Regions from separate parts of the Streptomyces sp. NPDC051041 genome, predicted to be linked through region 2. Evidence: riboswitches for the same ligand, from Rfam matches in the RefSeq annotation. Region 2 holds a riboswitch; the other holds the start of a gene.

Region 1 (4,284 bases), on a different contig from region 2:
GTGCCGCTCGCGGTCGGCGGCGCCGCGATGGTGGTGGCCGGGTACGTCCGGGGCGCCGAGGGCGCCTGGGTGGCGATGGCGCTGACGGCGCTCGCGGTGCTGGTCTGGCGGATGACGGAGCCGCCGGAGGGCTACCTCAAGGACGTCACGGCGGGCGTCTTCGCGGCGTTCTACGTGCCGTTCCTGGCGACGTTCGTCGCGATGATGCTGACGGCCGAGGACGGGCCGTACCGCGTGCTGACGTTCCTGCTGCTGACGGTGGTCAGCGACACCGGCGCGTACGCCGTCGGCTGGCGCTTCGGCAGGCGCAAGCTCGCCCCGCGCATCAGCCCCGGCAAGACCCGCGAGGGCCTGGTCGGCGCCGTCGCCTTCGCGATGGCGGTGGGCGCGCTGTGCCTGCAGTTCCTCATCGACGACGGCACCTGGTGGCAGGGCCTGCTGCTCGGCCTCGCGGTCGCGGCCAGCGCCACGCTCGGCGACCTCGGCGAATCCATGATCAAGCGGGACCTGGGCATCAAGGACATGGGCACGCTGCTGCCCGGTCACGGCGGCATCATGGACCGGCTGGACTCGCTGCTGCCCACGGCGCCGGTGGTGTGGCTGCTGCTCGTCGTCTTCGTGGGATCCGGCTGAGCGGACACGGCTTTCGGAGTCCGGTCCGGCGGACCGCGTGAGCCCCCGCCTCGTGCAGGCGGGGGCTCCTCCGCGTTCGCGACCGGGCCGTCGCGCCGGTTCCGGGGGCGGCGGACACCGGAACGGGCCACCGCGGACGATCTGCGACACTGGTAGGACCATGCCCAAGCCCGGAGAACTCACATTCGTCGCCCCGCGCGGAGCCAAGAAGCCGCCGCGGCACCTTGCCGACCTCACGCCCGCCGAGCGCAAGGAAGCCGTCGCCGCGATCGGCGAGAAGCCGTTTCGCGCCAGGCAGCTCTCGCAGCACTACTTCGCGCGGTACGCGCACGACCCGGCGCAGTGGACCGACATCCCGGCCGCCGCACGCCCCCGGCTCCAGGAGGCGCTGCTGCCGGAGCTGATGACGGTCGTCCGGCACCTGTCGACCGACGAGGGCACCACCCGCAAGACGCTGTGGCGGCTCTTCGACGGCACGCTCGTGGAGTCGGTGCTGATGCGCTACCCGGACCGGGTGACGATGTGCATCAGCTCCCAGGCGGGCTGCGGCATGAACTGCCCGTTCTGCGCCACCGGGCAGGCCGGCCTGGACCGGAACCTGTCCACCGCCGAGATCGTGCACCAGATCGTGGACGGGATGCGGGCGCTGAGGGACGGCGAGGTCCCCGGCGGCCCGGCGCGGCTGTCCAACATCGTCTTCATGGGCATGGGCGAGCCCCTCGCCAACTACAACCGGGTCGTCGGCGCCATCCGCCGGCTCACCGACCCCGAGCCCGACGGGCTCGGGCTGTCCCAGCGCGGCATCACGGTCTCGACGGTCGGCCTCGTCCCGGCCATCCACCGCTTCGCCGACGAGGGCTTCAAGTGCCGCCTGGCCATCTCGCTGCACGCCCCCGACGACGAACTGCGCGACACCCTCGTCCCCGTCAACACGCGGTGGAAGGTGCGGGAGGTCCTGGACGCGGGCTTCGCGTACGCGGCCAAGTCCGGCCGGCGGCTGTCCATCGAGTACGCCCTCATCCGGGACATCAACGACCAGGCGTGGCGCGGCGACCGGCTCGGGCGGCTGCTCAAGGGCAGGCCCGTGCACGTCAACCTGATCCCGCTCAACCCGACGCCCGGGTCCAAGTGGACCGCCTCCCGGCCGGAGGACGAGAAGGCGTTCGTGGAGGCGATCGCCGCCCACGGGGTGCCGGTGACGATCCGGGACACCCGTGGTCAGGAGATCGACGGGGCCTGCGGTCAGCTCGCCGCGAGCGAGCGGTAACCTGACCGTCGTCGAACCACCGCAAGCACATCTGCATATTCCGACAGGGGAGCGCCACAGCGCTGAGAGTGCGGCACGGGCCGCAGACCCTCCGAACCTCGCCCAGGTCATTCTGGGTAGGGAGATCGGTCATCACTCGAGCTGTTGCGCCCTGCCCGGAACCCCGCCAGGGGTTTCGGGCAGGGCCGCGTCTCTTCCTGGTCACCCCAGGAGGAATCCGGTGAACATCACCAAGAAGGTCACGATCCTGGCCGTCGGACTCGGTCTGGCCGGCGGCCTGGCCGGGTGCGGGTCGTCCGGCGAGCAGTCATCCGGCGGCACCCGGACCGTGACCCTCGTCAGCCACGACTCGTGGGCCGCGTCGAAGAGCGTCATCGCCGCCTTCGAGAAGGAGTCCGGCTACCGGGTCAGGGTCCTCAAGAACGGCGACGCCGGGCAGGCCGTCAACAAGGCCGTCCTCACCAAGGACAACCCGCAGGGCGACGTCTTCTTCGGCGTCGACAACACGCTGCTGTCGCGCGCCCTCGACAACGGCGTGTTCCAGCCGTACCGGCCGCAGGGCTCCGACCGGATCGAGTCCGAGTACCGCGTCGACCAGGGCAAGCACCGGGTCACGCCCATCGACACCGGCGACATCTGTGTCAACTACGACAAGGAGTACTTCGCCGACCGCGAGCTCGACCCGCCGCGGACCTTCGACGACCTGATCGAGCCCGCGTACAGGAACCTCCTCGTCACCGAGAACGCCGCCTCCTCCTCGCCCGGTCTCGGCTTCCTGCTCGGCACGGCCGCGGAGTACGGGGACGACGGCTGGGCGGACTACTGGAAGAAGCTCAAGGCCAACGGCGTGAAGGTGGTCGACAGCTGGGAGCAGGCCTACAACGAGGAGTTCTCCGGCTCGGCCGGCGGGAAGAAGGCGGGGGGCGACAGGCCGCTCGTCGTCTCCTACGCCTCCTCCCCGCCCGCCGAGGTCGTCTACGCCGACCCCCGGCCCGGCACCGCCCCGACCGGGGTGGCCACGGGCACCTGCTTCCGCCAGGTCGAGTACGCGGGACTGCTCGCGGGCGCGAGGAACGCCGAGGGCGGCAAGGCGTTCCTGGACTTCCTGCTCACGAAGCGGTTCCAGGAGGACATGCCGCTGAACATGTTCGTCTACCCGGTGCGCGAGGACGCGCGGGTGCCGCGGGAGTTCGCGGAGTACGGGCCGCAGGCCGAGGATCCCGAGACCATGGACCCGGCGAAGATCGCCGAGAACCGTGACCGGTGGGTCAAGTCGTGGACCTCGCTCGTACTGAAGTGACCCGGCGCCGGACGGGGAACGCGGCGCGGCTCGGGCTGATGGCCGTGCCCGTCGCGTTCTTCGCGGTGTTCTTCGCCTACCCCGTCGCCGCGATCGTCGCGCGCGGGCTCAGGGCCGACGGGGCCTGGCACCCCGGGCGGATCGGCCAGGTGCTGGCGCAGTCCGACGTGCGGCACGTGCTGTGGTTCACCACCTGGCAGGCGCTCGTCTCCACCGCCCTCACGCTGCTGGTCGCGCTGCCCGGCGCGTACGTCTTCGCGCGCTTCGCCTTCCCGGGCAGGCAGCTCCTGCGGGCGGTGGTCACCGTCCCGTTCGTCCTGCCGACGGTCGTCGTCGGCACGGCGTTCCTGGCGCTGGCCGGGCGCGGCGGGCTGCTCGACGAGCTGTGGGGCCTGCGGCTGGACACCACCGTGTGGGCGATCCTGCTCGCGCACGTCTTCTTCAACTACGCCGTCGTGGTACGCACCGTCGGCGGGCTGTGGGCGCAGCTCGACCCGCGGCAGGAGGAGGCCGCGCGGATGCTGGGCGCCTCACGGCTCGCGGCCTGGCGGACGGTCACCCTGCCCGCGCTCGCGCCCGCCGTGGCCGCCGCCGCGCTGATGGTCTTCCTGTTCACCTTCACCTCCTTCGGCGTCGTGCAGATCCTCGGCGGGCCCGCCTTCTCCACCCTCGAGGTCGAGATCTACCGGCAGACCTCCGAGATCTTCGACCTGTCCACGGCGGCGGTGCTGACGCTGGTCCAGTTCGCCGCGGTGGGCTCGATCCTCGCCCTGCACGCCTGGACCGTACGGCGGCGGGAGACCGCGCTGCGGCTGGTGGACGCGTCCGTGACCGCGCGCCGGCCGCGCGGGGCCGGGCAGTGGACGCTGCTGGCCGGGGTGCTCGGCACCGTCGCCGTGCTGCTCGTGCTGCCGTTGGCGGTGCTGGTCGAGCGGTCGCTGGACGCGCCCGGCCTCGGCTACTACCGGGCGCTGACCCGGCAGGACGGCGGCACGTTCCTGGTCCCGCCGATCGCCGCGGTCGGCAACTCGCTGGTGTACGCCGTCGCCGCCACCGCCATCGCCGTGCTGATCGGCGGCCTCGC
Region 2 (4,284 bases):
CGGCCGCATCCCGCACCTCGGCTACGGCCGGCCGGGATTCAGCAGCCCCGACGACGGTGTCCCGAGCCCGCGTCCGAGCTTCACGAGCCCGGACCACGGGGGACCGGACCACGGGGGACCGGAACACAAGCCGGAGTAGCGGGCGGGCCCGCGCTCCCCGGCTCGCGACGGGCATGCCGGCCGCGGCGACGACCGCGACGCCGACCGCGAAGCCGCGCCGCGGAAAGGCCGGGGTCCGCAGGGACGGTCCGGGGCCGGGTGACGGGGGCACGGGCGGCGTCGTCGCTCCACGTCCGTCACCGCGGCCGGCCCCGTCGGTCTCCGGCCGCGCCCCGCCCGTCCGGCCCGTGCCTGGTGGGCACGGGCCGGACGGCGCCGGATCATTCCAGCGCCGGATCGCGGAACAGGATCCGGGAGCGGATCACCCGCCCGGCCGGGTCAGTCCGCGATCGGCAGGTAGACCCGGTTGCCCCCGGCCGCGAACTCCTTCGACTTCTGGGCCATGCCCTCCTCGATCTCGGCCCGCGTGCCGCCGTGTTCGCGGCGGATGTCCTGCGAGATCTTCATGCTGCAGAACTTCGGTCCGCACATCGAGCAGAAGTGGGCCGTCTTGGCGGGCTCGGCCGGCAGGGTCTCGTCGTGGAACTCCCGCGCGGTGTCCGGGTCCAGGGCGAGGTTGAACTGGTCCTCCCACCGGAACTCGAAACGGGCGTCGGACAGCGCGTCGTCCCACTCCTGCGCACCGGGGTGCCCCTTGGCGAGGTCGGCCGCGTGAGCGGCGATCTTGTAGGTGATGACGCCGGTCTTGACGTCGTCGCGGTTGGGCAGGCCCAGATGCTCCTTGGGCGTGACGTAGCAGAGCATCGCCGTGCCCCACCAGGCGATCATCGCGGCACCGATGCCGGAGGTGATGTGGTCGTACGCCGGTGCGACGTCCGTCGTCAGCGGGCCGAGCGTATAGAACGGGGCTTCGTCGCAGATCTCCTGCTGAAGGTCGATGTTCTCCTTGATCTTGTGCATCGGGACGTGGCCCGGGCCCTCGATCATGGTCTGTACGTGGAAGCGCCTGGCGATCCGGTTCAGTTCCCCGAGCGTCCTCAACTCCGCGAACTGGGCCTCGTCGTTGGCGTCCGCGATCGAGCCGGGGCGCAGGCCGTCGCCGAGGGAGTACGTGACGTCGTAGGCGGCGAGGATCTCGCAGAGCTCCTCGAAGTGCTCGTACAGGAACGACTCCTTGTGGTGCGCCAGGCACCACGCGGCCATGATCGATCCGCCGCGCGAGACGATGCCGGTCTTGCGGTTCGCCGTCAACGGCACGTACGCCAGGCGCACGCCCGCGTGCACCGTCATGTAGTCCACGCCCTGCTCGGCCTGCTCGATGACGGTGTCCTTGTAGATCTCCCAGGTCAGCTCCTCGGCCTTGCCGTCGACCTTCTCCAGGGCCTGGTAGAGCGGCACCGTGCCGATGGGGACGGGGGAGTTGCGCAGCACCCACTCGCGGGTGGTGTGGATGTTGCGGCCGGTGGACAGGTCCATGACCGTGTCGGCCCCCCAGCGGGTCGCCCAGGTCATCTTCTCGACCTCCTCCTCGATGGAGGAGGTCACCGCCGAGTTGCCGATATTGGCGTTGACCTTCACCAGGAACCGCTTGCCGATGATCATCGGCTCGATCTCCGGGTGGTTGACGTTCGCCGGCAACACCGCCCGGCCCGCCGCGATCTCCTCGCGGACCACCTCGGGGGAGACGTTCTCCCTGAGGGCCACGAACTCCATCTCCGGTGTGATCTCACCCCGGCGCGCGTACGCGAGCTGCGTGACCGCCCGGCCGTCACGGCTGCGGCGCGGCTGCCGCGGCCGTCCGGGGAAGACCGCGTCCAGGTTGCGCAGGCCGCCGCGCGGCGAGGTGTGCTTGATCCCGTCGTCCTCGGGACGGACGGGACGGCCCGCGTACTCCTCGGTGTCGCCGCGGGCGATGATCCATTTCTCCCGCAGCGGCGGCAGGCCCCTGCGGACATCGGTGTCGACGAGTGGATCGGTGTACGGGCCCGACGTGTCGTACAGCGTGACCGACTGCCCGTTGGTGAGGTGCACCTGTCGGACCGGCACCCGCAGATCGGGGCGTGAGCCCTCGATGTACGCCTTGTGCCAGCCGATGGACTTCCCGGCCTCCCCGTTGCTCGGTCCGTCGGCCGGTCCCCCGGCCTGGGTCCGCATGGAGGCAGGCGTGCGTGCGTCCTTGTTGGTCATGAGACCTACTCCCTACGCCGGCATTACCCGGTAACAGGTTCGGCGGTCGACGCAGCGGTTTCCGTCCGGCGATGTCCCGTGTGAAACATCACTCGACTCCGGTGACGTTTCATGTGAAACATCGCTGGGACGGAGGTCAGCGCCCTCTCAGCCCGGTGCTCCGAGCTCCCGCGTGTACAAAGGTGCCTCCACGCTAGCGTCACTTCGGGCGCGGTGAACAGAGGGCCCCCCTCGTTCTTGCGATGATCGGTCGGTGACCACGACGCAGCATCCCCCCTACCCGCCGCCCGAACCCCCCCGCGGCAACGGCGCCGGAAACGGTACCGGCCGTGGAGACAGCCCTGCTTCCGGCGGGACCGGACACGGCGGCCGAAACCGCGGCCCGGGTCCCGGTGGCGGACACGGGTACGACCCGGGGTTCGGTACTGGGCCCGCGCACGGTCCGGCCCCCGGGCCCGCCGGCGGCGGGCCCGGCCATGACGGCGGCCACGGACACGGTCCCGGGGACGGTGGCGGGCACGGCCCCGGTGGTGACGGATACGGCCACTCGCACGGGCACGGTCACAGCCACGGCCCGGCGGCGCCCGTGTCCAAGCATCTGCGCAAGGTCATCGCTGCGGTTCTCATCCCGTTCGCCGCGGCGGTGCTGGTCGGGCTCGCGGTGCTGTGGCCGGGCGGCGCGCCACCGCACGAGCGCACCGGGGTCGGGTTCGACCGGCAGACGCAGCAGGCCACGGTCACGACCGTCGAGGAGGTGAGCTGCGCGTCCGTCAACGCCTCCGGCCCCACTCCGACCGGCGACACGTCCACCGCCGAGGGCTCCTCCGCCCAGCAGCAGGCGACCGGTACCTGCAAGAGGGCGACGATCCGGGTCGACACCGGCAGGGACAAGGGTCGTACGTTCACCGAGATCGTGCAGCCCGACCAGTCGCGGCAGCTGCACGAGGGCCAGGAGGTCGTGGTCGCCTACGAGCCCTCCGCGCCGAAGGACCTGCAGTACTCGGTGGCGGACGTGAACCGCCGGATGCCGATGACGCTGCTCGCCGGCGTCTTCGCGCTCGCCGTCGTGGTCGTCGGGCGGCTGCGGGGCGTCATGGCGCTGGTCGCGCTGGCCATCAGCTTCCTGGTGCTGAACCTGTTCATGCTGCCGGCGATCCTGCAGGGTTCGAACCCGCTGGTCGTGGCGGTGATCGGGTCGAGCGCCATCATGCTGATCGCCCTCTACCTGTGCCACGGCCTGTCGGCCCGGACCTCCGTGGCGGTGCTCGGCACGCTGATCTCACTGCTGCTGATCGGCGTCCTGGGCTCGCTCTTCATCGGCTGGGCCGCGCTGACCGGCAACACGGACGACAACACCGGTCTGATCCACGGCCTCTATCCGACGATCGACATGAGCGGTCTGCTGCTGGCCGGTGTCATCATCGGTTCGCTCGGCGTCCTGGACGACGTGACGGTCACGCAGACGTCGGCGGTGTGGGAACTGCACGCGGCCAACCCGTCGATGGGCTGGCGCGGGCTGTACCGGGCGGGCATCCGCATCGGCCGCGACCACATCGCGTCCGTGGTCAACACGCTCGTCCTCGCGTACGCCGGTGCCGCGCTGCCGCTGCTGCTGCTGTTCTCGATCGCGCAGAGCAGCGTGGGCACGGTCGCCAACAGTGAGCTGGTCGCGGAGGAGATCGTCCGGACGCTGGTCGGCTCGATCGGGCTGGTGGCGTCGGTGCCGGTCACCACCGCCCTCGCCGCCCTGGTGGTCTCGGCCGACCGGCCCGGGCCGGAGACGGCGGGGACCGTACCGGCTCCGGCCCGTAGCGGAGGCAGGGGGCGGCGCCGCAAGCGGTGACGCATGCGGCGGGGGGGACCGGCGCTTTCCACCGGGGTCCGGTGAGCCTCGCAGGGTCCGGGAAACCTCGCAGGGTCCGGGGAATCGATCCTGCCCGCCCTCGTCCGGCGGCTCCCGCCCCGGCCGCCGGCTGGCGAAGCGTTACGCCAACGTCGTAGCGCCTGATGCGACGCTTCAGCCCGCGCTCTGCTCCT

The links. Region 2 has a riboswitch for thiamine pyrophosphate ahead of thiC (phosphomethylpyrimidine synthase ThiC). Riboswitches for the same ligand answer to the same signal wherever they lie in the genome.
Region 1: linked by a shared signal. The riboswitch ahead of ACIBAI_RS20630 (thiamine ABC transporter substrate binding subunit) and the one ahead of thiC (phosphomethylpyrimidine synthase ThiC) in region 2 are both predicted to bind thiamine pyrophosphate.

Annotation. Positions count from the first base shown of each region.
Region 1 covers NZ_JBITFM010000013.1:104,404-108,687, reverse strand. The annotation lists gene ACIBAI_RS20640 (phosphatidate cytidylyltransferase) at 1-633, shown strand, start outside; gene rlmN (23S rRNA (adenine(2503)-C(2))-methyltransferase RlmN) at 794-1,900, shown strand; TPP riboswitch at 1,936-2,041, shown strand; gene ACIBAI_RS20630 (thiamine ABC transporter substrate binding subunit) at 2,121-3,200, shown strand; gene ACIBAI_RS20625 (ABC transporter permease) at 3,176-4,284, shown strand, end outside.
Region 2 covers NZ_JBITFM010000006.1:45,171-49,454, forward strand. The annotation lists partial or broken gene ACIBAI_RS12615 (hypothetical protein) at 1-139, shown strand, start outside; gene thiC (phosphomethylpyrimidine synthase ThiC) at 439-2,247, opposite strand; TPP riboswitch at 2,240-2,429, opposite strand; gene ACIBAI_RS12625 (YibE/F family protein) at 2,501-4,090, shown strand; gene ACIBAI_RS12630 (SsgA family sporulation/cell division regulator) at 4,265-4,284, opposite strand, start outside.